DNA from 4 places in the Paenarthrobacter sp. NPDC058040 genome. Region 1 is predicted to be linked to each of the others. Evidence: riboswitches for the same ligand, from Rfam matches in the RefSeq annotation. Region 1 holds a riboswitch; each other region holds the start of a gene.
What was found. A riboswitch is a leader RNA that binds a small molecule or an ion and turns the genes downstream of it on or off. The one in region 1 is predicted to bind cyclic di-AMP.
Positions count from the first base shown of each region.

Region 1 (7,082 bases):
TTGTTGACTGCCAGCGTGGCGTTGGCACCGGAGGCGTTCGATCCGGATGCTGTTGAGGCTTCCGCCTTCGGGGCCGCCTTCTCCACAACGGGAGCCGGAGCCTCCACCGTGGTGACAACCGGGCTCTCGTAAGAGATGGCCACGGTGGAATCAGCGGCGATGGTGGACTGCGCCACGGCTTGGACGTCAAGGGCCGTGGTAGCCGTGGACTCACGCTGGACGTTGGTATCCGCAGCGTTCGCGGCAACGCCACTGGTCAAGACCAGTCCGGAAGCAGCAGCGATGACCGCTGCCTGGCGACCGACGCCACCGGCGTTGTCGCTGACAGCCTTCGCGATCACGGCGAGCGAGCTGGTCTTGGGTGCCTCAGCTCGGTGCCGTGCAACCTTGTGTGCACTGGTCATTTTTAATCTCTTTTCGTTTCCGCGAGCGGTTGGGGACACACGCGGTTTGTGGGCAAGCCAGCACTTGGGGGGCATGCTGGCGTACCCCGAACGGGTTTTAGCGGAGGGTGAAGAATGAAGACGTGCCAGTGGAAGCCACCGAGTGGAGCAAGGTTCCCTGGCTCGGGTTGAGTGCGCTGATCATCATGCCGTTGCCGACGTAGATACCAACGTGCGCGCCGCCATTCTGCATGACCAGGTCGCCCGGCTGCGGGGTACTGGTGGGCTTCATGGCCGTCCAGGCGTTGACGCGGGGGATGCTGATGCCGGCCTGGGCGTAGACCCACTGGGTGAAGCCGGAGCAGTCCCAGCCGTTGGGGGTGGTGCCGCCCCAAACGTAGGGGTGGCCGATGCCCGTGTAGGCGATGGCGGCGAGGCCGGATGCTGCGGCGCTGGAGGCCGAATCCTTGGCTTCGGAGGACTGTGCGGTGATGGCGCCTGCGGCCTGGTCACCGGTGCTCTGGGAGCGCTGGGTTGCCTGCGAAGCGCGCTGGATCTTCGGGGCTTCCTTGGTGGCCACGACGGGGCTCTCGAAGGAAACGGTGGCGGTGGGCTCTGCAGTGACAACCTCGGTGGTGAGGAGCTGCTGCGTGCTCGTCTCGGCCTTGGAAACGTCCGTGTCAGCTGCCTGGGCCGGAAGGCCGACGCTGAGGACGAGGCCGGAGGCTGCGGCGAGAACTGCGGCCTGGCGGCCAACGGTTCCGGCGTTGGTTGAAACAGCCTTCGAAAGAGTGTTCAACGGGTGAACCGTCGCGGCGCGGTGGCGCGCAGGGGTAGTGCGTGATGACACGTAGGTAGCCTCTCCCAATGCCTGCGAGGTGAGCTGTCGGATTCGGATGGGAGTCATCCGGCCACGAGCTTCGGGAAGCTTTGTGACTTAACCCCAAGGCCTTCTTTCGAAGACCAAAAGTGGTTCCCCCGCCCCTGCCAGACGAATTTTGCGAACGGATCCTGAGTGGTGGCAGAGCTAGGCAATCCACTCAAGTGCATCGGCCCCCTAAAAAGCCGATGCGCTTTAGACGGTACAACAGTTGAACGTGAATGTCACATTCAGGTCACGGGGTGTGTCGAGAATGCGATAGACGACCATCGACTTTGCTTAGAGCCAGCCCATGGGGTCCACGACTTCGCCGTTGACCTGGACCTCGAAGTGCAGGTGGCAGCCCGTGGAAGCCCCTGTAGTGCCACTCAGGGCCACAACATCGCCGCGGCTGACGGTCTGCCCTACTTTGACATTGAAGGACGACAGGTGGTTGTACGTGGTCTCGAGGCCGTTGCCGTGATCCACTACTACGCGGTTACCGCCGCCGTACTCGTGCCAGCCGGCGAACGTGACCTTCCCGGCCGCAGCCGCGTGGACCTGCGTACCGCACTGGGCCACGAAGTCCTGGCCGCGGTGGAAGTCCCCGGTACCGCCTGTCAAGGGGCTGACCCGGTAGCCGAACGGCGAGGCCGTGGTCAACGTATCCAGCGGGCTGCCAAGGGTGCCCTTGGACGAGCTGGCCTGGATGCTGCCAACAGACTGGGCGCTGAGCAGTTGCTTAAGCTTGCCGTCGGGATCGGCCTTGGTGGCCACCGCCGCGCGGCTGAAGTCGATTTTTGCCGAGGCCGCCGCGGAAACTTCAGGCTGGCTGCCACCGGCTACCGCAAGCGCGGCTTCTGTTTGGCCCGACTCGGAGGTGGCCATCACGGGGCTCGTGGCCGGCAGACCGACAGTGAGGGCAAGGCCCGTAGCGGCCAAGGCCACTCCGGCTTTCTGCCCTACGCCACTGGCTGCGGCGAAATCGGCAACCTGGCGCAACGGGCTCTTACGGCGGCGCACCTGACGCTGGGTGTCGCGAGGCCGGATCTCCGTTACTGCGCGGGCTGGCCGCAGCTCAGCAGCGGGGCCGGACGCGCGTCGGCGGCCCCTGACGTTCTGCGATGTCAAACTCTGTTCCTCTCTTGAAAGCCTGCGAAGTTAGCTGTCGGATTCGGATCAGAGAGTGCAAAGACCCGGCCCGCACACAGCGCATACGGCACACAGGTATCCCGGGAGGGAATTGCGTAAGTAGGCACTGCTGCTGCGGACTTCACCCCAAGGCTGCTTCTTCAGGCAGCCGATTGTGGTTCCCCCGCCTCTGCCAGTAGTGGATAACACCCCTGATCTGCTGGCAGAGCTCGGCTCCAGATCAGGTAACGCTTTGGTATCGGCGCTAGTAGACAACTATAGGCGATTAAAGCCTTCGGTAATAAATTCGTTATCTTCTGTCACGCCGTTTTCCTGCCGATGCCCTTATCACTTTTTGGCGGAAACCGCAGGTCACACCGTTCCGCCCGGCAGCCGGAGTGAGATGTGACACTCCAACATGGAGGAAACAACAGAGGCACCCGTCCTTTCGGAAGGGTGCCTCAAAAGTTCTACGTTCAGCCAACCGCCACGAAGACGTGGGCTGCGACCTCGGGCGGGAGCTCGAGTGCCCCCTCGATGCCGGGGACGCGCACCGAGATATACTCCCCTACCCGCTCCAAGGAAACTGCCGCTCCCGGCCGGATCCCACCCTCATCCAATTGGGTCAGCAGTTCGGGTTCAACCTGGATGGGTTCCGCCAGCCTGCTCACCACGACACGTGAGTCCGAAGCGTAGGAGTCCATGGCCTGAAGGAGGTTGACATCGCCACGCAGGGAGACCTGGGTGGCAAGTCCGCCGAGCGCTTCGAGGCCCGGAATGGGGTTGCCGTAGGGCGACTCTGTGGGGTGCTCCAGCAGCTCGTACAGCCGGCGCTCAACCCGCTCGCTCATGACGTGCTCCCAGCGGCAGGCTTCGTCGTGGACATAGGCCCAGTCCAAGCCGATGACGTCGGCCAGGAGGCGTTCTGCCAGGCGGTGCTTGCGCATGACCTCAGTGGCACGCTTCCGGCCAACCTCGGTCAGCTCCAGGTGGCGGTCGTTGGACACGATTACCAAGCCATCGCGCTCCATGCGGCCGATGGTTTGGGAAACGGTGGGACCGGAATGGCGCAGGCGCTCGGCAATGCGTGCCCGAAGAGCCACGATGTTCTCTTCCTCAAGCTCCAAAATGGTCCGAAGATACATCTCAGTGGTATCGATCAGATCCGTCATCCAGCTCAGCTCTCCTCGAACGCAGTTCTCGCGTAGTGTCCACCGTACCGCGTCCAGTCGGGGCGGCCGGTCCCTTGGCGCCGCCCCATGACGCCTCCTCCAGCTTAGCTTATTTGGAATTACTCTGAATAATCCCCCACCCCGGCTCCCTGCCCAGGCAAACGGCACCGTCCCACGTGGCGGACTATGACAGCCGCAGGTTCCTGCCCGCGCGCCATGTCAGGCAGAATTGGGGAGTCGAAGGGGCAGCTGATGCCACCTGCCACGACCCATCTTTGACCGATACCCATTGGAGCCACCCGTGAGCGACAACAGCATCACCATTCCCGCCGACCTGCTGCCCAAGGACGGACGCTTCGGCGCAGGACCGTCCAAGGTCCGCCCGGAGCAAGTCGAAGCCTTGTCGGCCGCGGCCACCACCATCCTCGGTACATCGCACCGCCAGGCTCCGGTCAAGAACCTCGTGGGTTCGGTCCGCGAGGGCCTCAGCCAGTTCTTCCGCGCACCCGAAGGCTACGAAGTTGTGCTCGGAGTCGGCGGATCCACCGCGTTCTGGGACGTTGCTGCGTTCGGCCTGGTGGAAAAGAAGGCCCAGCACCTCTCCTTCGGCGAATTCGGTTCCAAGTTCGCGTCCGCCACCAACAAGGCCCCTTTCCTGGACGAGTCCTCCATCATCAAGTCCGAGCCTGGAACGCGCCCCACGCCCAAGGCAGAGGCCGGTGTGGACGTCTACGCCTGGCCGCAGAACGAGACCTCCACCGGCGTTGCCGCCCCGGTCAAGCGCGTGGACGGCGCCGATGAGGGCTCACTGGTCCTGGTGGATGCAACCTCCGCCGCCGGTGGCCTGGACGTGGACGTCTCCGAATCCGACGTCTACTACTTCGCACCGCAGAAGAATTTCGCTTCCGACGGCGGCCTGTGGCTTGGCCTCTTCTCCCCCGCCGCCCTGGAGCGTGCTGCCCGGGTCAAGGCGAGCGGCCGCTGGATCCCCGATTTCCTAGACCTGCAGACGGCGATCGACAACTCCAAGCTGAACCAGACCTACAACACGCCTTCGCTGTCCACGCTGGTCACGCTGGATGCCCAGGTGCAGTGGCTCAACAACAACGGAGGCCTGGACTTCGCGAGCAAGCGCACGGCGGATTCCGCCAGCCGCGTCTACTCCTGGGCCGAGGCCTCCGAATACGCCACGCCGTTTGTTGCCAATGCAGACGAACGCTCCAACGTCATTGCCACCATCGACTTCGACGATTCAATCGACGCAGCCGCCATCGCCAAGGTGCTGCGCGCGAACGGCGTGGTTGATACCGAGCCTTACCGCAAGCTGGGCCGCAACCAGCTCCGGATCGCCACGTTCGTGGCCATCGAGCCGGACGACGTCTCGGCACTGCTCGCCAGCATCGACTACGTCGTTGGCGAACTGAAGAAGTAACGGTTCCACGGCCCAACGCCGGAAACGAACAAAGGCGCCTGCCGGGAATGAACTTCCCGCCAGGCGCCTTTTCTGTGTTCCGTTGAAGCTAGCCGTCTTCGCCGGAGCCGTCCGCGTCCTCGTCAGCCCCAATCTCTTCGGCGTCGTCCGCGTCCTCATCCAGCTGGGCGTCGTCTTCGGCCGCCTTGACCGCTTCCTCGGCGACGTCTTCCTCGGTCTCTTCAACCAACGGAGTCTCGTCCTCCGGACGGACCCGTTTGGCCCACGGCACCCATTCCGGCGCGAGGATGGAATCTTCCGAGGGCAAGAGCCCCAGCTCGCTGACGGTCACGATCTTGGACCTGGAGTTGCGGGTGACCACGGCATACCATTGCCAGCCGCCGTAGCCTGCGAGCTTGGATTCGAAGAGGTGGGTCACCACCCGGTCGCCTTCCGATTTGGCTCCGAGGTGGGCACCTACTTCCCCACGGTTCGCGATGCCTTCCACTGCCTGGCGTGCAACCTCGACGGCGGCAGCCAGGAAGGCGTCCGGCTTGCCGGTGCGCCACACGGGAACGCCGGAGCGCGGCTTGGGAGCCGCGACCTTGGGTTCGGCGGGCGTCCGCACGGGGGCAACCCTGTTGGCAGGGGCGTCTCCGTTTGCAGGAGCCTGGGCTGCGGAGTCTTCGGCAGGGGCTTCCTGCGCGTCCCTCCCGGCCTGAATTTCCTGTGCGGATTCCGATGTCATGGCGGTCCTAGGCTTCCAGCTCGTCGGCAACCTTGCGCAGCGCCATTCCGATGGCCTTGGCCTTGTTGCCCTCCGGGTACTTTCCCGAAGACAACGTACCGGACAAGTTGTCCAGGACAGAGACCAGGTCCTGCACCAACGGTGCAAGATCACGGGCGTTCATGCGCTTTGCCTTGGCAATGGACGGGGTCTTGTCCAGGACCCGCAAGCCCAGGGCCTGGGCTCCGCGACGGCCGTCCGCAACGCCGAACTCCACGCGGGTGCCGGCCTTCAGCTCGGTGACGCCTGCGGGCAGGGACGTCTTGGGCAGGAATACTTCCTGGCCGTCTTCGGCCGCGAGGAATCCGAAGCCCTTTTCCTTGTCATACCACTTGACCTTGCCGGTGGGCACGTAATCAACCTTCTTCGTTCTTGCGTGGAAACACGTCGGGCCGCCACCGCATCCACAGAGTCCTGCGGGATCGAGGGTGACAGCCCTGTCCGTGTGGGTCTGTTCCTTCAAGGTTATCCTGCCGGACACCCTAATCCCGCTTCCAACGTCCGGCGTAGCGCCGCCTGCCGGCGAACAGCTAGCGTTGAGCCATGACTTCCCCGGGTTACCGCCGCCCCCTCACGATTGCCGCCGCTGCCGTTGCCATCATTTCCCTGGCCGCTGTTGCCGCCGTCATGGCCATTGCCTTCAACGGAGGGATTGCGCCCGTGTGGATTACCTCCACCGCGCTGTACGGACTTCCCGTGGCCTTCATGCTCGCCGTTGTTCCCGTGGTGGATGCCGTCCGCCAGCGCCGTCGTCATTAGCCGACCCCCCCGCGTTGCGAGGCCCTCTCTGCGTGCCAAAACACGAGCCAAGGACGCAGAGCGGGCCCCGCAACGGTGGAGACCGGCCCAGGTGGCGGTAAATTTGGAGTGATGTCCCTCATTCGCGCGCTCAGCAAGGAACTTGAAACGCGCAGCGACGCCTCGCTGCGGGCTCTGTTTGCCGCGCGGCCGGACCTGATCTCGCCCATGGCGCCTGATTTCGCAGCCCTGGCGGCGCGGGCAAGTGCCCGCGTCAGTGTGCAGCGGGCTTTGGAACGCCTCACCAAACCTGAGATGCAGGTCCTGGAAACCCTCCATTTGTGTACCAACACGGACACTGGCCACAGTGTTTCGGCCGCAGGACTGAAGAGAGCCATTGCCGGGTCCACGCTCTCCGCTTTGGAGCCCATCCTGGCCAAGCTGCAGGAACTGGCGCTCATCCATCGCGCGGAAGCGCCGCCAGCCACCCATCCTCCTGCCAGTTCACGGCAAAAGTTCTATCTTCCCGTTGGAAGCCTCAAGGACGTCATCGGCATCTACCCCGCAGGACTCGGGCGCAGCTACACCGAACTCGTCAGGC
Region 1 is NZ_JBHVRN010000011.1:104,628-111,709, forward strand. Features, by position in the region: gene ACFVSJ_RS16470 (NlpC/P60 family protein) at 1-404, opposite strand, end outside; gene ACFVSJ_RS16475 (C40 family peptidase) at 502-1,233, opposite strand; cyclic di-AMP (ydaO/yuaA leader) riboswitch at 1,238-1,396, opposite strand; gene ACFVSJ_RS16480 (M23 family metallopeptidase) at 1,543-2,373, opposite strand; cyclic di-AMP (ydaO/yuaA leader) riboswitch at 2,378-2,619, opposite strand; gene ACFVSJ_RS16485 (metal-dependent transcriptional regulator) at 2,850-3,545, opposite strand; gene serC (phosphoserine transaminase) at 3,847-4,977, shown strand; gene ACFVSJ_RS16495 (DUF3027 domain-containing protein) at 5,066-5,704, opposite strand; gene ACFVSJ_RS16500 (cold shock domain-containing protein) at 5,712-6,095, opposite strand; gene ACFVSJ_RS16505 (hypothetical protein) at 6,287-6,502, shown strand; gene ACFVSJ_RS16510 (helicase-associated domain-containing protein) at 6,614-7,082, shown strand, end outside.

Region 2 (7,082 bases), on a different contig from region 1:
GCTTCCAAGACGGCGATGCGGGCTTGCTCGGAACCGTCGACCCCCACCACCACGACGTTCTCCACCGTGCGCGGACCAGCCTTGGCATGTTCAGCCTTGATATGCCTGTCCTCGGTGTTTTCGCCCAAGCGGTCGGCGCAATACAGCGGCACTGTGACCGTAGGGCATTTTGCGTGGGCCGGGAGCGCACTGCTCACCGAGCCCAGGAGACGCCCGACGAATCCCCCTCGCCCCCGGCTTCCGAAGACCAGCAAAGCAGCCTCGGCTGACAAGTCCAGGAGCACTCCGGCAGCATCTCCGTTTTCCACGGAGGCATCAACATCCAGGTCATAGGAAGAGACCTTCTCCATGGCCTGCTTGGCGATTGCCTCAGCACCCTCGCGGATCACGGAATCGTCCACGGTTGCGTATCCACCGTCCAGTCCGGAGGCCGCAAAGATCGGCACCGAATAGGCCGTGACGATGTGGAGCGGGAGTTGACGGCGTTCAGCTTCGCGGGCCGCCCAGACGAGGGCGCACTGACCATGTTCCGAGCCGTCTACTCCTACGACGATTCCACCGGGCGCAACGGCTTCTCCGTCGCCGTTCCGGGGTTCTTCAACGTGATTGCCGTGCTGGTCCATGGGGCCCGCCTCTCCACCTGCTGCTTTTGTTCCGGTCATTCTGCCAGAGGTTTCACCCCTCGGGGTGACGCGCCCGGCCTGGTGCGAATATCCGGGGAAGGAGAAGTCCAGGGCATCGCCTTCCAATGCCCACTATTCTCGGTTGCCAAGGCCGAATCAAGACGGCTTTTCGCTACCTGCATAACGGTCCGGGCTCGGTTTCGGGTGTCCTTTTTGGACGCCGGATGAACAAGTAAAAACACGCTGTCACGGAGGCTATCCATGGCCCCAAAAGTTCTGTAGTGTTCGAGTCACCGAATGGCCGGCAAGCGTGTTCCAGGACACACCCGGCCATTTATTTGCGGCCGCTTGGGGAGCTTGGACGCGAACAACGCGCTGCCTTCGGGCACACACGTCAAGGAGGAACCAAGCAGTGTCATTCACGCCTGATTCCGGCACAGAGCGCACCACTACCGTGGTGATTGGAGCCGGGCTTTCCGGTTTGGCCGTGGCCAGCGAACTCAGCCGCTACGGCGTTCGCTCCATTGTGGTGGACGGGTTTGGGTCCCTGTCCACGTCGGGACCCTCCGTCCACACGGGAATGCTGCAGCGCTGTGATGCGGCAGACCCGGCGGCCATGGTGGAACGAAACCAGATCCTCCGGCACCTGCGGAACTACGCAGCCAGCCACCAACTCGATGTGCGGAGTTCCACCAAGGCCGTGCGGCTGGACTTCCTGGGAGCCAACGTTCCCGGACAACTTGAGCCCGCACCCCGCCAATGGGCCGTGCACACCGCCAACGGGATACTCCTCGCGGACCACATTGTGGTGACGCGCTGCGCCCAGAGCCAGTTGCGGCGGATGCTGGCTGAGCTGGGAATCGCGATCGGCCAAAACCTCGTTGCCGCCATGCGTGCGGTGGGAATGCACCTGGTGGGCGTCGGTGAAATGATCACCCCCACCCCCAAGGAAGTGCTTCGGCAGGCCAAGGCGGTTGGGCAGGCAATCTCTTTGAAGGTTGCCCTGCCCGCCGGACCCGGTATCACGGCAGGGCCTGGCATCGCGATCGCCTGACGTTCTTAAAAGCCAAAGGCCGGCACCCGGAGAACAAGTCTCCGAATGCCGGCCTCTGGTATTTAAGCGTGAAGCTTAGGCGCCAGCGCGTACATACGTGATGGGGCCCGTTGCGGTCAGCCAGCTGATCGGGTGGATACCCGTCTGGTTGCCGTTGATGCCGCCGCTGATGGCCTGGCCGTTGCCGATGTAGATGGCAACGTGGCCGGACTGGACGATCATGTCGCCCGGCTGCGGGTCGCTGACTACCTTGCCGTAGTTCAGGAACTGCATCGGAGCAAGGTCACCCACGGGGATGCCTGCGGAGCCGAGGGCGCGTTCCACCATGGCGGTGCAGTCCTGCATGATGCCGATCTGGGCGTAGGCGGAAGCAACCATGGCTGCGTTGACGCTGCCGGCCGGTGCTGCTGCTGCAGGTGCGGCAGCGACGGAGGCGGTAGCCGTGGCGGTCGCCTTGGCGGGAGCGGCAGCAACGTTGGCTGCCGCCTTCTTGGCCGGAGCCTCAACTACGGGAGCCGGCTTTTCGATGACCGGAGCGGCCACGGAGGAAACCGCGGGGCGCTCGAAGTTGATGGTGGCCGTTGAAGCTGCGGTGACAACCTTGTTGGGGGTTTCCGCAACGGTTGCGGGGCTGGAGTCGCGCTGGACCGGAGCCTGTGCGGGCGTCTCGGCAGCGTGGGCGGCGATGGAGCCGGTCAGGACCAGCCCGGAAGCTGCAGCGATGACGGCTGCCTGGCGGCCAGCGCCGGAAGCGTTGCTGGCAACGGCCTTGGAGATGGAGATGAACGGATTGGGACGCGCGATGTCCGCCTTACGACGGCCGCGAAGAATGCGTGAAGACATGAAAGAGCCTCTCCCGATGCCTGCGAGGTTAGCTGTCGGATTCGGATGGGAGTCACCCGGCCACTATCCCCCGCTGTCCAGCGGAAGCTTCGTGACTTCACCCCAAGGCGCACTCAATGGCGGCCTAAAATGGGTTCCCCGTCTCTGCCGTAGGTTTGTCTGCGAACGGATTCCGGACTGCGGCAGAGCTAGGCAATCAGGCCGGAAGTGCCTCGAAGATGGATCAGGCACAGGTACTACCGTACGCGATGATCACCGCAAAGTCACATTTGAGTAACGAGCAGGGCGCGTTGCGCGTGTCGCGGTAACCGATTCGAGATTTTCGCAGCTATGTAGAAAACCGCGTCATTCCGCGGGAGTATCGCCCTCGGCATCGTTGGAGGCAGCCAGCTTCCGGCGGGCAGTAACGGCCAGGAAGATCACGAGTCCCACGGCCACCACGGCGAGTCCCACAATGCTCCAGGGGAAGGGCTGCGAAGCCGCCGGAGCCGGCTCGCTGGAGCCGCTCCCCGGAGCTGCTGTTCCGGCGCTCGGAACCGTGGCTCCCGAAGCCGACGTGGAAGGTGAGGCACCCGCCGAACCGCTTGTCGTCGTCGTGCTTCCAGCGGCGGCAGTGAACTTGAAAGTGCCCTCAATGGGGTGCGAATCGGAGCTGACAACGCGCCACGTGACGGTGTACTCACCGGCCGGCGCGCCCTCGCGCAACTTCTGGACCGCTTGGTTGTCGATGATTTCGACCGCGCCGTCCGCCCAGTTTTCGCCGCCCGCGGTCACCGTCACACCGGAGCCGATGGCCAGCGGGCGGTTGTTGAACGTGATGGAGACCGACGCCGGAACTGCCGCCACGGTGGCACCGTTCGCCGGAGTGGTGGACTCGGCGACGTCGTGCGCGGACGCGGGGGCGGCACCAAACAGCACCGCGGAGGCGAAGGCAAGAGCAGCTACGACGGCGGCCAGAAGCGGGCGGACGGTACGCATGGGGCGGTTTCTCCTAATGTTGGCTTCCTTACAGACTAGGCGAATCGTCCGGGCGTCCCGTATCCGCAGGCATAGGATTTGAGAGCACACTCACCCGATCCCCGGAGACCTTCATGCTTAAACAAGGTTCTGCCCTCGACCGTTACTTCAAGATTTCCGAACGGGGCTCCACGTACTCGCGGGAAATCCGTGGCGGGTTCGCGACCTTCTTTGCCATGAGCTACATCGTGGTCCTGAACCCCCTGATCCTCTCCGGAGCCGATTCCAGCGGGGCATCCCTGGGCTTCACCGCGGTCGCCGCCACCACGGCGTTCGTTGCGGGCATCCTGACCATCCTCATGGGCGCCTGGGCCAAGCATCCGTTCGCGGTGGCGACAGGCCTGGGTGTCAACGCCTTCGTGGCCGTCACCGTTGCCTCGCACCCGGGGCTGACCTGGCCGGACATGATGGGCTTGGTTGTCCTCTCCGGCCTGACCATGCTGATCCTGGTCCTCACCGGCTTCCGTACCGCGGTGTTCAAGGCCGTTCCGGAAGCCCTCAAAACGGCGATCGTGGTGGGCATTGGCCTCTTCATTGCGTTGATCGGCCTGGTCAACGCCGGATTCGTCCGCCGCATCCCCGACGCCGCCGGAACCACGGTTCCCCTGGGCCTCGGCGTGGATGGCAAGCTCATGGGCTGGCCCACTTTGGTGTTTGCCGTGGGCCTCATCCTGACGATCGCCCTGGTGGTCCGCAAGGTCCGTGGCGCGATCCTGATCGGCATTGTGGTGTCCACGGCGCTGGCCGCCATCCTTGAATTCACCCTGCACATCGGGCCCAGCTTCGATGGCAAGAACGTCAACCCGCGCGGCTGGTCGCTGGTAGCCCCCACGTTGTCCGAGTGGGGCGCCCCGGACCTGTCCCTCATCGGCAAGGCCAACCCGTTCGGCGCATTTGAGCACCTGGGCTTCATCGCCGCGGCACTGCTGGCGTTCGTGATCCTCCTCAGCATCTTCTTCGACGCCATGGGCACCATGGTGGGTCTGGCCAACGAGGCCGGAACCGTGGACGAGCACGGCAACATCCCCAACGTGGACCGCGTGCTCCAGGTGGACGCCCTCGGGGCGATCGTTGGTGGTGGGGCCTCCGTCTCGTCCAACCAGATCTTCGTCGAGTCCGGCGCGGGCATCGGCGAGGGCGCCCGCACGGGCCTTGCCTCGATCGTCACCGGCGTGCTCTTCCTGGTGGCCATGTTCTTCACGCCGCTCATCAACCTGGTCCCCTTCGAGGCGGTAGCCCCTGCGCTGGTGGTGGTGGGCTTCATGATGGTCTCGCAGGTGGGCAAGATCGACTGGCAGGACTGGGGCGTCGGCATCCCGGCCTTCCTGACCATCGCGCTGATGCCGTTCACCTACTCGATCGCCAATGGCCTCGGCGCCGGCTTCATCTCCTACGTCCTGATCCGCACTTTCCAGGGCCGCGCCCGCGAAGTGCACCCGTTGATGTGGGTTGTGGCCGCCGCGTTCCTGCTGTTCTTCGGGATCGGCACGGTGGAAGAACTGCTCGGGGTCAAATAACTCCCCGCCGAGATGGCATTAGATGACAATGTTCGGCCCTGGGATTGTCATCAAATGCCAACTCGCGGTGGCGCGTAGGCCCGGATGTCCGGCATCTCAGACACCCCGGACCCGGAACTGCTGGCTTTGGCAGTCCGGGTCCGGTGTGCTTAAAGCATGGAAACAAGCGCCCTCACCGTAGACGTCACTCCCACGCCATGGACCGGCCGCTTCGACGGCGACGGCGACGAACACCGCCGCTGGTGGCAGGCTGTGGCTCCCCACACCGCGGAGGCGTCCGCAGGGGCTTTGCGTCCCGCCGTCGTGCTTGGTTTTTGCAGTGACGCCGGCGTCCGTCGCAACAAGGGCCGGGTAGGGGCCGCCGCAGCTCCGGCCGCGATCCGCTCCGCACTGGGTCCTCTGGCGTTCCACCTGGACCGGGACCTGTTCGACGCCGGTGATGTGATTGTGGAGGACGACTCGCTGGAGGCGGGCCAGGAGCGCGCCGGGCGCGCCATTTCGGCACTGCTCGACGGCGGAAACCTCACCGTGGTGCTGGGCGGCGGACACGAGACCGCATTCGCCAGCTATCTGGGTGTGGCGGGATCGGACGCGGTGCGCAGCGGACAACGGCTGGGCGTGCTGAACCTCGATGCGCACTTCGACCTGCGGGATGACGCCACTCCGAGTTCGGGTACGCCCTTCCTCCAGATGGCCCAGGAGGAAGCCGCCGCCGGGCGCGAACTGCAGTACGCCGTCGTCGGTATTTCGGAACCCAACAACACGCGGACGCTGTTCGACACCGCCGACCGGCTCGGCGTTAAGTACCTGCTGGACGAACTGTGCTCGCCGGAGGCGGTGGAGATTTTCGTAGCCGACTTCCTGGCCGGCATTGACGTGCTGTACCTGACGATCGACCTCGACGTCCTTCCGGCCTCGGTGGCCCCGGGAGTGAGTGCGCCGGCCGCCTATGGTGTGCCGTTGCCCGCGATCAGCGCAGTCTGCAAGCAGGTTGCGGCCAGTGGAAAGTTGCTGCACCTTGACGTCGCGGAGCTGAACCCGGAGTTCGATATCGACGCCCGCACCGCCAAAGTGGCAGCCAGGCTGGTGAACACACTCCTCGCGTGAGCCCTGTTATCCGCCCGCCCGTCCGCATAGCCTGTGTGGAGGGAAGGACGGCGATGAACGCAACTCCTGCGCAGAACAAGTGGACCTGGGTATCCGGTCCGGTGGCCGTGGCCCTAGGTCTCGCTGCCCATGTTGTGTCCGGAGGAAGCGCGCCGGCCATTCCCGTCCTGCTGGGCTTTGTGGCCCTCGCCGCGCTGGGTGCCCAGCTGTTGTCCCGCTGGATCCACGGGCCGCTCCTGCTACTGCTTCTGTCCGGGGCGACCCAGCAGCTGTTGTTCTTTGGCTTCAATTCCTTGGGCGGTTCCATTCCGGGACTCGGGTCGCTGGATCACCTGCACGGAACGGGCCAGATTCCCCTGCCGGTGTCCCCCTCCGAAGCTGCCCCGGTCCACGCCGGCGATCTCATGCTGTACACGCATGCCGCGGCGGCAATCCTCACCCTGCTGATCGGCGCGGGAGTGGCCAAGCTGGCCGGACGGTCGTGGCGGGGACGCAGCCTTCACGCGGCGCAACTGTAGGAAACGTTGGCGTCGTCCGGCGTCAGGCTGCGTAGTTGAGCGTCAGCCGCCGCAAAGAACTTTGATCCGGCCTTGCCACCGCGCCTAGTGTCGTTTGCACGTGGTGTACCCAAGAGGCCAGGGAGCTGCCTGCAAAGCAGCGTACGCGGGTTCGAATCCCGCCACCACGTCTCTTGACCCGGATGGCCTGCGCGAGTTGGCATTTGATGGCAATGTTGCCCCCGAACATTGGCATTAACTGCCAACTCGCGGGGAGTCATTGGGCGCGGGGTTTACTGGGCCGCGTCGAAGCCTGCGAGGAGCCGGCGTGACGCGGTGACCATGTGGGAGCGCATCGTTTGGCTGACGGCCGACGCATCCCGGGCCTTAAGTGCCTCGTAAATCGCTGTGTGCTCCTTGAGGG
Region 2 is NZ_JBHVRN010000007.1:180,901-187,982, reverse strand. Features, by position in the region: gene ACFVSJ_RS11620 (universal stress protein) at 1-623, opposite strand, end outside; gene ACFVSJ_RS11615 (FAD-dependent monooxygenase) at 1,036-1,677, shown strand; gene ACFVSJ_RS11610 (NlpC/P60 family protein) at 1,753-2,520, opposite strand; cyclic di-AMP (ydaO/yuaA leader) riboswitch at 2,524-2,715, opposite strand; gene ACFVSJ_RS11605 (copper resistance protein CopC) at 2,866-3,498, opposite strand; gene ACFVSJ_RS11600 (NCS2 family permease) at 3,612-5,054, shown strand; gene hutG (formimidoylglutamase) at 5,211-6,161, shown strand; gene ACFVSJ_RS11590 (hypothetical protein) at 6,215-6,679, shown strand; tRNA gene ACFVSJ_RS11585 (tRNA-Cys) at 6,779-6,849, shown strand; gene ACFVSJ_RS11580 (FadR/GntR family transcriptional regulator) at 6,952-7,082, opposite strand, start outside.
Region 2: another riboswitch for cyclic di-AMP. It lies ahead of ACFVSJ_RS11610 (NlpC/P60 family protein); the one in region 1 lies ahead of ACFVSJ_RS16480 (M23 family metallopeptidase).

Region 3 (7,082 bases), on a different contig from region 1:
GCACGAATCCGCGGGCCACGGTGTCGTTGGCTACGGGGCGGAGGCGCTCGGTCTGGGCAATCACGGGAGTTGGCGCGGTAATGGGCGCAGGTTCGTTGGTGGGTACTGCGCGCAACTGGCCGTAGGAGTTGGGGTTGTAACCCTGGGGAACGTAACCGGGAGCCTGCTGGGCCCCACCCTGGGAACCGGGAGCGTACCCCGGGCGGTTCCCGAAACCAGGACGAAGGCCGGCATTGGAAGCGGCCTTATTGGCGTTACGGACAGAGATGTGGACGTATCCGGATGCAACTGACATGGAGTGCTTACCTCAAAAGTGAATAGCCGTCATCGCGGCTTCGAATGCTGGTTGTCCCCGCAATGAGTCTGGGGAGGGGCGCCCAACGCTGGGCAAGGGGGCGAATGCCTGAAACTTCTTTGGGGTGGAAAGTTAGGCTTGCATTCGACAACAGCGGGTCTCGTCGCCAGCGGGTGCGCTGGACCAGATTGCTGCGGCTGCAGGTGCTGTTGAGTTCTTGTTCACATTGGAAGTGTGCAACGTAACAAAGGCAACACGCAAGTAACAATGTGCCAGAACGTCCACATCCTGAGACAAGGGGCACTATTGTGCCCCAAATCACAATTCAGCGGGTCCCTAAAATGAACGCCATTCCGTTCGTCTGATGCCCGAAATATTGAACTGGAAATGAACTTTCTTCGACGGATAGTGCATTATGGCCCTCACAATTTTCGAACCCGACTCGGCCGCGGAATCTCACGATCTGAAACAGTTGCTGCCGGGTCGCAACTCGACTCGATCTCGATTTTTGGGACCCTAATCTGCTACAAGCGGTAGAAACGGGCACTGAGGCGGCCGGCAGGTCACGAAGTGGCGCCCGATCCCGGCGTCGAACCCTGCCCCGAGGACGTCGTCGCGGTAGTGAGCCGGACGGACGTAGCCGCGTAAGTGTCGCCATTCTTTGTTGCGGTCACCCTGACCGTGGCGCCCGATTTGATGTCGGCGATCGTCAAGCTGCTGCCGGTGCTGCCGCGCTGCCGAGTCCCCTGGGCCACGGCCGTGTCCTGGTTGAGAACGTAGGTCCTGGTGAATCCATCGCTGCTCTTGACCGTCAAGGAGTTCGACGAAACCTCACTGACCGTTCCGAGCTGATCGGCCATGGTCACGTACTCGTTGTCGCGGAGGATCACATACTCGGAGTGGATGGCCGCGTTCAAGCCACCGGCGATGCCCAGGCCGTCCGGCGACATGCCACCCATTTGGCCAGGCATGCCCATGCCGTTCTGGCCAGTCCCACCCTGCCCGGGAACACCTTGCTGGCCGCCCAGTCCGCCGGATTGGCCCAGCGGAACGTTGGCCGCATCAGCCGAGCCGGCGTTGCCCAAGGAGTAGAAACCAGCGGCCGTTCCCGCCGCCACGACCACCGCAACGCCGGCCACGATCAAGGTCCGCTTGAGTGTCCAGGGGCCCTTCAGGCCTCCCTTGCCCTTTCCGGACTGTGAAGTACCCCAGCCGTTGGTGTTCGACGCCGGAGCACCCCACCCGGCCGACGGCTGCGTTGCGGCTGGCGGGGCTCCTTGGGCCTGTGTGCCGCCGAAGCTCCCGCTGCGTCCATCCTGCTGGCCCGCCTCGCCCCAGGCCCACGAGGAGCCCGGGTTCGGGTTGCTACCCTGCGCGGGCCCGGGCTGTGCGGACTCTTGCCCCGGCCCGGGCTGTGCAGCTTCCTGTCGCGGCCCGGCGCTTCCCTGTGGCGTGCCCTGCGGTGGAAGGGACTTGGACTTGGGGTCTTCGGGGAGCTGCTGCTCATTCATGGTCTTCTCCAGGTGGGTTGTTGGTCCTCTTACGCCCCAGAGTCTGCTGCCCGGCTGTGCGGAAGCTGTGTTGAAGAGTAGTCCCTGCTGTGACCGTCACGACGTGACTCCCACAGGCCCCCAGTGCGCGCCAAAGCCCGTACCGCCAGCACCCACTTTGCCGATCTAAAGGCCAAGAAGTAATCAAAAAAGGTTGTAGTAGGGCTCAAATCAAGTCAATGAGGGTGGTGAAGGCCCGCCGACCGGACTCCCACCTCGCTAGTGTTGATTTCACAGGGTCCTCACAGGACCAGCTAAGCGCCGGCAAACCAGCAGATTGGAGAGTTGTCCCATGGCATCCCCGCACTCCATGCAAAACAACCTTCCCCAGCTCTCCCACCCGGATGGCTCCCCTATCCGTGCCCTGGTGGTCGATGACGAGCCAAGCCTGGCCGAGCTCATGAGCATGGGCCTGCGGATGGCCGGCTGGTCCGTCAGCGTTGCCGCCGATGGCCCCGAGGCCGTGAAGCTCGCCAAGGACTTCCGGCCCGACGTCCTGGTGCTGGACGTGATGCTTCCCGGCTTCGATGGTGTTGAGGTCCTCAACCGGATCCGTGCCTTCGCTCCGGAGGTCCCCGCCCTCTTCCTCACGGCCAAGGACGCAGTTCAGGACCGCATTGTGGGGCTGGCGGCAGGCGGTGACGACTACGTGACCAAGCCGTTCAGCATGGAGGAAGTCCTGCTCCGCCTTCATCGACTGGTGCAGCGCTCGGGCGTTGCCGCCATGGACACCGCCGAACTGGTGGTTGGCGACCTGACCTTGAACGTGGACACCCGCGAAGTAACCCGGGCCGGTGAGGACATCGCCCTGACGGCAACCCAGTTCGAGCTCCTTCGCTACCTCATGGAGAACCCCAAGCGCGTGGTCAGCAAGGCCCAGATCCTGGACCGCGTGTGGGATTACGACTTCGGCGGGCAAGCGAACATCGTGGAACTCTACATCTCCTACCTGCGCAAGAAGATCGAGGCCAACCACCCGCCCATGATCCACACTGTGCGTGGCGCCGGCTACGTCATCAAGCCCGCGGACTAAGCCTTGACCACACTCTCAGGGGTCGCCAGGAACACGCAGCGCAGCTGGTTGGACCCATCCACCTGGCACTTGCGGACGCGGTTGGTCCTCGTTGCCATGGCGCTGCTCGTCGCTATCTGCGGGGCGGTGGGCGTAGTCAGTTATGCCTCCATGGACATGGTGTTCAACCGGCAATTGGACAGGCAGTTGGAGCAGGCCTCCAGCCGGGCCAACACCTTTGGCCGACCGCCTTCGAGTTTCCCCACTGGGAGGCCGGACCCGCTCGAAGCCAGGGGCCAGGCCGCCGGCACCTTGAATGCGCGCATCAGCGGCTCCTCTGTCAGCAGCGCCGGACTCATCGACGCCGCCGGAAACCGCGCCACGCTTTCCGCCGAAGACAACCAGGTCCTGCTGGATCTTCCTTTGGACAACCGGCCCGTGGACCGGTCGCTCTCCATCGGCGATTACCGCTTGGTGGCTGTGAAGACCGCCTACGGCGATGTCATCGTCACTGGCTTGCCCCTGGCCGACAAGCAAGCCACCGAAGCTTCCCTTGTGTGGACCATGGTGTTCGTCTCGCTGGGCGGCTTGGTGCTGATCGGGCTGGCCGGAACCGTCATCATCCGCCGGACCATGCGCCCGCTTGAACAATTGTCGGAGGTCGCAACCAAGGTCTCCCGCTTGCCCCTCGACGCCGGCGAGGTCGCGCTCGCGGTGCGCGTACCGCCGTCGGCCTCCCATCCGGGAACCGAAGTGGGCAGCGTGGGCTACGCCCTCAACCAGATGCTCAACAATGTGGCCAGCGCGCTCGAGGCCCGGCAGGAAAGCGAAACCAAGGTCCGGCAATTCGTTGCTGACGCCTCGCATGAACTGCGCACTCCCCTCACCGCCATCCGGGGTTACACTGAGATGCTGCGGATGACCGAGAACTTCACCGAAGACGGCCGCAAGTCCCTGGCCCGGGTCCAGAGCCAGTCGGAACGGATGAGCACCCTGGTGGAGGACCTGCTGCTCCTGGCGCGGTTGGACGAAGGCCAGCCCCTAAAGGTCACGGAGGTGGACCTGACGCAGTTGGTCATTGAAACCGTTACCGACGAGAAAGTCATGGCGCCGGACCATGTGTGGCAACTCAAACTCCCGGATGAGCCGATCACGGTGCGCGGAGACGCCACGCAACTTCACCAGGTGCTGGCCAACCTGCTCTCCAACGCGCGGAAGCATACCGATCCCGGCACCACCGTTGTCACCGGCGTGATGCTGAGCGCGGACGGGAGCGCAGTGGTCACCGTTACGGACAATGGACCCGGCATTCCCGCGGATTTCCAGGGCCGGATCTTCTCCCGTTTTGCCCGCGCTGACGCGGCGCGGTCGGGTTCGGAAGGGACTTCCGGCCTGGGCCTGTCGATCGTGGAATCGATCGTTGGCGCACACGGTGGGAGCGTCGAAGTGACGTCCAAACCGGGACGCACAGAATTCGCCTTGCGACTCCCTTCCGTGACCAACGAACGCGTATAACGAAACCGGCAAGGCGACGCACCGGCGTCGTGATCTCTGTTACCTAAATGTGACTTAAGCAAGATCCTCCTGTACCGTCGAAAGGGTGGGTCGCCCCAAGAGGCCCACACCCGGGATGCGCCGAGCTCTGCCACTTCCCGGAGTTCCGTTCTCATCGAGGCAGAGACGGGGGACCCAGAGTCTCCGGGCCAGGCATTGCCGGCCCTTGGGGTGAAGCCGCAGCTACACGCGCGGCCGGATGACCTCATCCGAACCCGACAGCTAACTCCGCAGGCGCTGAGAGGTAATCACACATGTCTGAATTCAAGGATCAGGCGCGCCCTTCCGCGCGTCACCGCGACGATCACGATGCTCCGCTGACCAAGTCGCAGGCCGTTCTGAAGAACGCCGCACGCCAGGGCAAGGCCGGCCACCGCATGTCGGTCGTAGCCGGTGTAGTCGCCGCCGCACTCGGTGTCGCATCGCTGGGCCAAGCCGCCAACGCCGCGTTCAACCTCCCGGAACTGAGCCAGACCGCACAGACCCAGGCAGCAGCACAGGTTGACCCGCAGACCCGGGAAAACGCAGTTGCCGAGGCCGCAGCGCAGGCCGACGCCGCCAAGAAGGCCGCTGCCGACAAGGCTGCCGCTGCCCAAGCCGCAGCTGAGAAGGCTGCCGCTGACAAGGCAGCTGCGGACAAGGCTGCAGCCGAGAAGGCCGCCGCCGACCAGGCAGCCGCAGCACAGGCTGCCGCAGAGAAGGCCGCTGCCGACGCCGCCGCCAAGGCTGCAGCCGACAAGGCAGCCGCAGCAGCAGCTGCCGCCGCCGCTGCCCCCAAGGCCGTTGACGATCCTGCCGCCGCAAAGGCCTACGCAGCCAGCATCCTGGCCAGCTACGGTTGGGGCCCGGGCGAGATGACCGCCCTGAACACCCTGTGGGAAAAGGAATCCAACTGGCGCACGACTGCCACGAACGCCTCCAGCGGTGCGTACGGCATTGTCCAGTCGCTGCCAGCTTCCAAGATGGCATCCGCCGGCGCTGACTGGCAGACCAACTACCAGACCCAGATCAAATGGGGCCTGAACTACATCAAGGAACGCTACGGCTCCCCCTCGGCAGCCCTCGCCTTCCACTTGGCCAACAACTGGTACTAAGCCAAGAGACTTTCCCGATAGCCGCTCCCGTTCCGGCCGTCCGCATCACCCCCAACTGATGCGGCCGGCGGGAACCCGGGGGCGGTTTTCGCGTTCCCCCAGTTACACAGTCGCGTCACAGCTTCTGCCTAAAGCCCTCACAATCGGCGGCTCCACTCTGGATGCATGACGCTCATAGATCCCGCCACCAGCGCGTTGCCGAACCCCGCCCATGCGGGGCCTTCCGCCGCTCCTGCCTTGCCCCACCGGCAGTCCCGGCGTTCTCCTGTGGACACCCATTCCACAGTTCCCGTCCTGGACGTCACAGTTCCCGTCCACAACGAAGAAACTGACCTCGAGGAATGCCTGCGCCGCCTGCACGGGCACCTCGTGGATACTTTTCCGCACACGTTCCGCATCACGGTGGCGGACAATGCCAGCACGGACAACACCCTGAAGATCGCCGAGCGACTGGCCCGCGAACTCCCCGAGATTGCCGTCATGCGATTCGAGGAAAAGGGCCGGGGCAACGCCCTTCGGCAAGTCTGGCTCGCGTCGCCTTCTCCCGTGCTGGCCTACATGGACGTGGATCTCTCCACGGACCTCGCTGCCCTGGCACCATTGCTGGCGCCGCTGATCTCCGGCCACTCGGACCTCGCCATCGGCACACGGCTCTCCCGCAACTCCCGGGTGGTCCGCGGCCCAAAGCGCGAATTCGTCTCCCGCAGCTACAACGTCCTCCTGCACACGCTCATGGGCGCACGGTTCTCAGACGCCCAGTGCGGATTCAAGGCCATCCGCGCGGACGTTGCCCACCAGATCCTCCCCCACACCCTGGACAACGCATGGTTCTTCGACACGGAACTGCTGGTCCTTGCCGAGCGCTGCGGCCTCCGCGTCCATGAAGTCCCCGTGGACTGGACCGACGATCCCAACTCGAGCGTCGACGTCGTACGAACCGCTTTGGCGGACCTCCGCGGAATGGCGCGCCTGACGCGCGACCTGGTCACCGGGCGCATCCCTATTCCCGAACTTCGTGCCGCCCTGGCCCGCGGACCACTCCCGGCCTCCTCCCGGACTTCCGAGTCGACGCCGCGCACCAGCCTGTTCGGGCAACTGGTCCGCTTCGGATTCATCGGTGCGGTGTCCACGGTGGCGTACCTTGTGATCTTCTTGTTCTGCAGGGGCTTCATGGACCCGCAGCTCGCCAACTTCCTGGCCCTCATCATCACCGCCGTCGCCAACACTGCGGCTAACCGCCGCTTCACATTCGGCATCCACGGCGGCAGCCACGCGCGGCACCATTTCGAAGGGCTGATTGTGTTCGGCATCGGCTTGGCGCTCACCTCCGGTGCGCTTGCCCTGGTGCATGGAAGCACGACGCCGGACCGCTGGGTTGAGGTGGCAACCGTGGTTGGGGCGAACCTCGCCGCCACTGTGGCCCGGTTCCTGTTGTTCCGGCTGTGGGTCTTCCGCCGCCCAACCGAGACGCGCCCGTCAGAGACCACGGAGGTGGCAGCGAAATGATCACCGCACTCCAACCGGACACTTCCGCCACAGCAGAACCCGTGGCCACCAAGCAAAACCGGTCCCGGATG
Region 3 is NZ_JBHVRN010000002.1:18,549-25,630, forward strand. Features, by position in the region: gene ACFVSJ_RS02920 (winged helix-turn-helix domain-containing protein) at 1-295, opposite strand, end outside; gene ACFVSJ_RS02925 (hypothetical protein) at 859-1,806, opposite strand; gene ACFVSJ_RS02930 (response regulator transcription factor) at 2,138-2,878, shown strand; gene ACFVSJ_RS02935 (sensor histidine kinase) at 2,882-4,372, shown strand; cyclic di-AMP (ydaO/yuaA leader) riboswitch at 4,481-4,662, shown strand; gene ACFVSJ_RS02940 (hypothetical protein) at 4,666-5,505, shown strand; gene ACFVSJ_RS02945 (glycosyltransferase) at 5,671-7,011, shown strand; gene ACFVSJ_RS02950 (glycosyltransferase family 39 protein) at 7,008-7,082, shown strand, end outside.
Region 3: another riboswitch for cyclic di-AMP. It lies ahead of ACFVSJ_RS02940 (hypothetical protein); the one in region 1 lies ahead of ACFVSJ_RS16480 (M23 family metallopeptidase).

Region 4 (7,082 bases), on a different contig from region 1:
GTCACGCTGGAGCAGGCGCAGGAGCTCGCGCGCCTGGCCCTCTCCGCGCCCAGCGCCACCGCAGCCCGCGACTGGGTCCGCGCCAAGCTCCCCGTGCTCGAAGAGCTCGGCCTCTAAGTTCCCGTCCCAACCGCTGAGGAGAAACCCATGCCCGAACGCACAGCCACCATCGCCAGCAAGTCCGGCCTCCACGCCCGTCCCGCGGCCCTCTTCGCCGAAGCCGCAGGCGAGCAGCCCGTGGAGGTCACCATCGCCATGCAGGGCGAACCTGCCGATGACGCGCTCGACGCCGCCAGCATCCTTTCGCTCATGACGCTTGGAGCGGCGAAAGGCGACGTCGTTGTGCTGCGGGCCGAGGGCGACGGCGCGGAGGAGGCGCTGGACGCCCTGGTGAAGCTGCTGGAGACGGACCTGGACGCGGTGTAGATCCGCTTTCCGCCCGATTCGATGGATCGCTGCGCAGTGTGCCGTACGCACGGCATGATCCGCAGCGATTCGTCGAAATGGCGCGCCACGTGGGGTCACGGGAGTACTTCCTTCGTCATTGAGGAAGGTTCTGCCTTCGGTGCTGGTTTGCCCTGGAAAACCCGGAGCATTGGAGAACCGCATGACCACATTGGCGTCCGCCCCCGTCGAACCCGTTGACCTTGTCGCAGCCCGCTACGGCGAGGATGCTTCCGTCCCGCTCGGCCCCCTCAACCAGACGATCGAACTCCTCTTCCGGCACCGCTCCGTCAGGCGGTTCGAGCCAACCGCGTTGGACGAAGCGACCCTGACGGCACTGGTTGCGGCGGGGCAATCCGCTGCGACGTCGTCCAACCTGCAGACCTGGAGCGTGATCGAGGTCCGCGATCCGGAGCATAAGGACGCCGTGGCCAGGCTCGCCGGAGACCAGGACTTCATCCGTGAGGCGCCGGTCTTCCTGGTGTTCGTCGCGGACTGGGCCCGGAACCGGCTTATCGCGGAACATCGCGGGGAGCCGACCGAGGGCGTGGACTTCATCGACAGCACCTTGGTTGGCGTGGTGGATGCTGCCCTTGCCGCCCAAAATACGGTGGTTGCCGCCGAATCGCTGGGCCTTGGCACGGTGTACGTTGGCGCCGTGCGGAACCACTTGGAGGAATTGTCCGAGCTGCTCGGCCTTCCCGCCGGAGCCTTCCCTGTACTGGGGCTGGCGATTGGCTACCCGCACCCGGACGCTCCCGGCAGCATCAAACCGCGGCTTCCGCAGAGTGTCGTGCGGCATCGTGAGCGCTATGCCCTCCCCCAGAACGAGGCGTTGGCGAAGTACGATGCCACGCTCCACGCCTACTACCAGGCCCAGGGCGAACCCCGGGGTTGGATCGACGCCGTAGTACAGCGGGTGCGCAGCCGCCTGAGCCTGCATGGCCGCGACAAGATCCGGGGCGTGCTCGAGCGCCGCGGGCTGCCGTCGCGCTAGGAGCACATTCGCCGCGCTAGGCTTCTGCCATGGCATTGATAGCTCCCCGCGTCACGGCCGGCCTGCCCGCCGATGACGCCCGGAATTTGGCACGCTCACTCCAGGACAGCAACGACATCACGGTGTTCGTCGACGGCACCGTCCACCGCCTGCCCGACCAGGCGAGGGACGCCGTCGTGGACCTTCTGGCCCGGATGGGCCGCGGCGAAGCGGTGACCGTCAGCAGCGTGGAGGAAATGCTGACCACCTCGCAGGCCGCGGAGCTTGCCGGGATCTCGCACACCTACCTGCGCAACATGACCGACCGAGGCGAAATCCCTGTGGAATACAGGGGAACGCACCGCCGGATCCGGCAGGCGTCGATCCTCGCGTGGCTCGAAACCCAGAAGCGGAAACAGGAAGAATCCGCGGCCGGAGACACCACGGAGGCCGGCGCCGACGCGGGCTGAATTGCGTCCGGCAGATGTCGGAGTGATAAGGATCAAGCAACGATCCCAGCCAACGGGCCAGCACCCGCAAAGGCCGGGGTTACGCTTGTTTGGTGGGCAATTTCAAAGGGTGGCATATCGTGGCCGGGATGGCCGCAATGGCACTTGCCGCACCCTTGGGTTCCGCTATGGGATTGAACTTCGTAGCTACCTTCATGTTTGCCTGCGTCGTTTTCGTGGCCGTCGCCATGTGGACCGAATCCAGGATTGCCCGACGCCGGGAGGCAGCGAACGCCGGCAGCGCACCTGACGCTTCGCGCCCCGCGGGCGACCCCGCCGAATCCGACGACGCCACCCGGGACTGATCCGCGTCGGCCAAGCCACGTGGACCGAACCTCGGAAAAGTCCGCGCGTCCTGTTTGAATAGCCGTATGGCTTCGAGATCCCGCTCCGTGGTTTGGCCGATGGTACACGTGGAATGCTGCGCCCTCATCAAGGATCTGGAGGCAACGCACGGTTCGCTGTGGAACGCACAATCCCTATGCCCCGCATGGCGAGGATATCCGCCGTCCCCTCGCGGTATCCGGCCCGTGGATGAGCAGGAACTGACGGGTCCGGGCGCGGCCGTCTTCCTGCAACAGGCCCGGGGCTGAGGAGCCCGGCTGTGAGCGAGCCGGCTTTCCACACCGCCAACGTCGAGGTCGGCGGGCTACAGGGGCGGATCCTCTGGTTGAACGGAGCCCCGGAGCCGGGCAGCCAGGACACTCCCGCTTACGTCCTCATCCACGGCATCGGCGTCTCGCACAGGTATTTGGCCCGCCTGCATGCTGTCCTCTCGGCCGACGCACCGACCTATTCTTTGGACCTCCCCGGCTTCGCAGGCACCCCCAAACCGGACCGTCAGTTGTCGGTGGAAGATTACGGGACGTTCATAGCCGAGGCCTTGGCGGATCGCGGCATCCATAGCCGCATCCTGGTGGGCCACTCCATGGGCGTCCAGTTCGCCATCGAAGCCGCCCTTCAGGCGTCGGGCAGCACTACGAGCCTGGTCCTGATGGGTCCGGTGGTCGATTCGCGGCACAAGAACCTGTGGCGGCAGTCCTTGGCCCTGTTCCTTGACGGCCTCCTCCGGGAAAGCCCGTCGTCCAACTGGATCGTCGTCTCCGACTACCTCCGCTGCGGCCCGCGCTGGTACCTTACGGAGCTGCCCGTCATGATGGGCTACCCCACGGAGAAGCGTCTGGCCAACGTGGACGTGCCGGTGCTGATCCTTCGCGGCAGCCGTGACCACGTTGCCGGACCGGAATGGTCGCTGCGTCTCTCGCGGGCCGTAGCCGACGGACGGTTGGCTGAGATTCCGGGCGTGGGACACGTCGCCCAACACATGCGGCCGAAAGAAGTCGCCAATGCCATCAGGAGCTTCGTCGCCGCTGCGTCGCGGGACAAATAGCCGCAGGCGCACGACGACGGACGGCAGCCTGGGTGCCCCTTGTTGGCTGGGGCGGCCCGCGGCTAGGCTGGCAGGGCAAGTCAAATAATAAGTTTGCTTAGGAAAGGGTGGACCATGACGAGCTACGATCCTGAAGACGATCCCCAAACCTTCGGCGCCCCCGAACCGGACAGCATCCACGACGACCCGGACATGCGCAAGGACGAAGAACACGATCCGGCAGCTTCCTCGAACCCGGACCCGGCAGACGGCAACATCACCGGGCTGGAACCGGGCGGCGGTGTGCCTCCGGGAGAGACCCCACCGGCTGAGGGCAGCATGAGCGGCGACCAGGGCCACGAGGAGTAACGGGGATTACGTAAGACGCAGGATCTCGCCGAGGTCGTAATCGGCGGGTTCCTCCAACTGCGAGTATGTGCAACTGTCCGGGGTACGGTCCTCGCGCCACCGACGGAACTGGGTAGTGTGCCTGAACCGGTCACCCTCCATGTAGTCGTACGCCACCTCAATCACGAGTTCGGGGCGCAAAGGGACAAAGGAGAAGTCCTTGCCTGCGCTCCACCGGCTCTGCCCGCCGGGCATCCTGGATCCACCGGCGGCCGCTTCCTGGTTGGCCCATTCGCCCCAAGGATGCTCGGCGAACTCCACTTGGTACGGCTCCAACTCCGCCACCAAGGCTTCACGCTTGGCCATGGGAAACGAGGCCACGACGCCCACGTGGTGGAGGCGGCCGGAGTCGTCGTACAGGCCCAGCAACATGGACCCCACAACCTTTGCCGTCTTGTGCCAACGGAATCCGGCCACCACACAATCCGCCGTCCGCTCATGCTTCGTCTTGAACATCACCCGTTTGTTCGGCTGGTAGGTGCCGTCGAGCGGTTTGGACAACACGCCGTCGAGGCCTGCTCCCTCAAGTTGCACGAACCATTCCTTGGCCCGCTCAAGGTCATTCACCGCCGGCGTCACGTAGACCGGCGGCTCGGCGTCGGCGAGCGCCTCCTCCAAAGCTGCGCGCCGCTCCGAGAAGGGTCGGCCAGTGAGGTCGTCATCGCCCAGGGCGAGGAGGTCGAACGCCACCAACGACGACGGCGTCTTTTCGGCGAGCATGCGCACCCGGGTGTCGGCGGGGTGGATGCGTTGCTGCAAGCCCTCGAAGTCCAGGCGATTGCCGGAGATGAGGATGATCTCGCCGTCGATGACGCACCTCTCCGGAAGGTTCTTCTTCAGCGCTTCCACGAGTTCGGGGAAGTAGCGCGTCATGGGCTTCTCGTTCCGGCTGCCCAGGACGATCTCGTCGCCGTCCTTGAAGACGATGGTCCGGAAGCCGTCCCACTTGGGCTCATAGTGCCCAACATCGGGGATGTTCGGGACGGATTTGGCGAGCATGGGCGAAACGGGAGGCGTCACGGGGAGATCCATAGCTCATGTCTACCGGCCAGTACATGGTCAAAGCTAGTGTTTGCCCAGCTCGAACTTCCGGTTCCAGCCCCGCAGGGTAGGCGATTGGGTCCCCGCGAAATGTTGGACGTTCCGTCCGTTACATTAATGTGACTTTACTTCCCTGCTCCTGTACGGTCGAAGGGCGACCCTGATCTCCGCTGGGCCGCTTCCGGGCTGACGCCGAGCTCTGCCGCATCCCGGAATCCGCCAGACTCGCGGCAGAGACGGGGGACCCAAAGTTCCCGGGCCTGGTTTCAGGCCCTTGGGGTGAAGCCGCCATGTGCGGCCGGACGGCCTCGTCCGAACCCGACAGCTAACCTCGCAGGCGTTGAGAGGCAATCACCCATGTCCCCAACCATGGATCAGCCGCGCCGTGCCCAAGAGGCCATCGAGCGCACCAAGCCAACCGGACGCCGTCGGGCCCAACCCAGCGGACAGTCCCCCACCAGCGTTGAAAGCACGACGGCGGTACCCGCCGCAGCTGCCAATCCCACCCCGCCTGCGCCCATGACGCGCGCGGAGCGACGCGCGGCCGAGCGCGGTCAGGCCGCCCAGGCGATCGTTGCGCCGGAAGCCGCGGCCGGTTCCGCCGGCCACGACGCTCCTGCCGAGGAACCCCGGACCGCCGCGATCCCTGTCATCGACGCTCCCCGCGCCGACTCCACCACACCCGGCCCGCCGACGTCGGCCATTCCCGTGGTCCCGGCTGCGGACGCGCCACGGGCCGCCGCCGAGCGGGAGTTTGGCGCGGAGTCGGAGCCCGTTACCGCCGCCATCCCTGCACCGAACCCTGAAACTGCTACCGCCGCCATTCCGACAGTAGCCGCGCCGGCAGTCGCCCTCGAAGAGTCGTCACCGGTCCAGCCGAAGACGCCGGCGCAGATCGCCGCGGCGGCTACTGCTGCGGCGGGCTTGGCAAGCCGTGCCAGCAACCGGACCCGGGCTTCCGAGCACACCGCAACGCGCAAAGCTTCGACGCTCCCCACCAACGGCAAGTCCGCCTTCGGCTCGTTCGGTGCTCCGTCGTTCAACCGCGAACCGCACGCCGTGCTGACCAAGGCCGCCTCGGTCAAGACCATGGGCCAGCGCATGGCGGTGGTTGCCGGAGCACTCGGCCTGGTCCTGACCGTCGGCACTGTCAGCCAGGCCGTGGACCTCCCGCTTTTCGGCCAGGACAGCCACTCGCAGGAGGCCAGCGGCTCGAACAACAACGAAAGTGGTCGGGCAACCACCAAGGCTTCCCCTGGTCCCACCCCCTCGTACACCACCGCGTCCTCGACGTCGGCCGCGAAAGCCGAGGCCGGAACGCCCGCCGAACCCCAGACTGAAGCGGAGGCACCTGCTGGCGCAACGGCGTCGTCCGCTGCTGTCCCGCAGGTTTCCTTGGCCGCCCCGCAGTGGGTACCGTCCGCCGCTCCCTCGGCTGTGGTCCCGGTTCCAGGAGTAACCACGCCGGTCCCGAGCCAGCCGGCACCGCCGTCGGACACTATTACGGCCCCGACGCCTACGCCGACCACCACCCCGACCGTCACGCCGACCCCGACGCCGACTCCCACGCAGACCCAGCCGTCGAAGCCGAAGCCCAGCGGCAACCCCAACGCTTCCTCCACGCCGCAGCCAAGCGGCTCGGCAGTGGACGGGTTGCTGGACGCGGCCAAGGACCTCCTCAAGTGAGCATCCGACTGCCCCGGACAACCACGCATGTCGGCTGGCACGGCCGCTATTGCAGCAGCAGCCGGACTGCCACCTTCCGTCGCCGGATGGGCCGCTGGAGCTGCCAGCGGCTTCGGCGCTCCTAGGCCGCCAACGCAAAGGAGGCTGGCACCCGATCGGGTGCCAGCCTCCTTTGTTTTACCCAGCGAAAGCTGTTGGGAAGCTCGAAGATCGCGTAGGCCACGAAGAACAGGCCGTCACCGAAGCCCGCAAGCGGACGCCTATCCCAGCAGCCAGGCAACCACCACGAGCGCCCCGACGCAGAGCACCGTGGTGCAGAGGATGACATCCCGGGCTACCACCGTTCCGCGGCCATAGGGCGAGGCGAAAAGGAACACGTTCTGCGCCGTGGGAAGGGCCGCCATGATCACGCTGGCCAAAAGGTGCTGGCCATCCAGTCCGAAGAGGAACCTACCCAGCGCCCAGACGATCACCGGCATCCCTGCAACCTTCAACAGCGTGGCCACCACGGTTTCCACACGGCCATCGCCCTTCTGCAAGGGAGCCTTTCCCGCCAAGGACATGCCAAACGCGAGCAGCACCATGGGCACGGCGGCACCGGCCAGCATGTCGATCGGTTTGTGCACGAGTTCCGGCGGCTGCCAGTCGG
Region 4 is NZ_JBHVRN010000004.1:184,595-191,676, reverse strand. Features, by position in the region: gene ptsP (phosphoenolpyruvate--protein phosphotransferase) at 1-117, shown strand, start outside; gene ACFVSJ_RS07170 (HPr family phosphocarrier protein) at 148-426, shown strand; gene ACFVSJ_RS07165 (NADPH-dependent oxidoreductase) at 608-1,441, shown strand; gene ACFVSJ_RS07160 (helix-turn-helix domain-containing protein) at 1,471-1,890, shown strand; gene ACFVSJ_RS07155 (hypothetical protein) at 1,983-2,234, shown strand; gene ACFVSJ_RS07150 (alpha/beta fold hydrolase) at 2,534-3,319, shown strand; gene ACFVSJ_RS07145 (DUF6480 family protein) at 3,434-3,667, shown strand; gene ACFVSJ_RS07140 (ATP-dependent DNA ligase) at 3,674-4,738, opposite strand; cyclic di-AMP (ydaO/yuaA leader) riboswitch at 4,955-5,101, shown strand; gene ACFVSJ_RS07135 (hypothetical protein) at 5,105-6,433, shown strand; gene ACFVSJ_RS07130 (AEC family transporter) at 6,694-7,082, opposite strand, start outside.
Region 4: another riboswitch for cyclic di-AMP. It lies ahead of ACFVSJ_RS07135 (hypothetical protein); the one in region 1 lies ahead of ACFVSJ_RS16480 (M23 family metallopeptidase).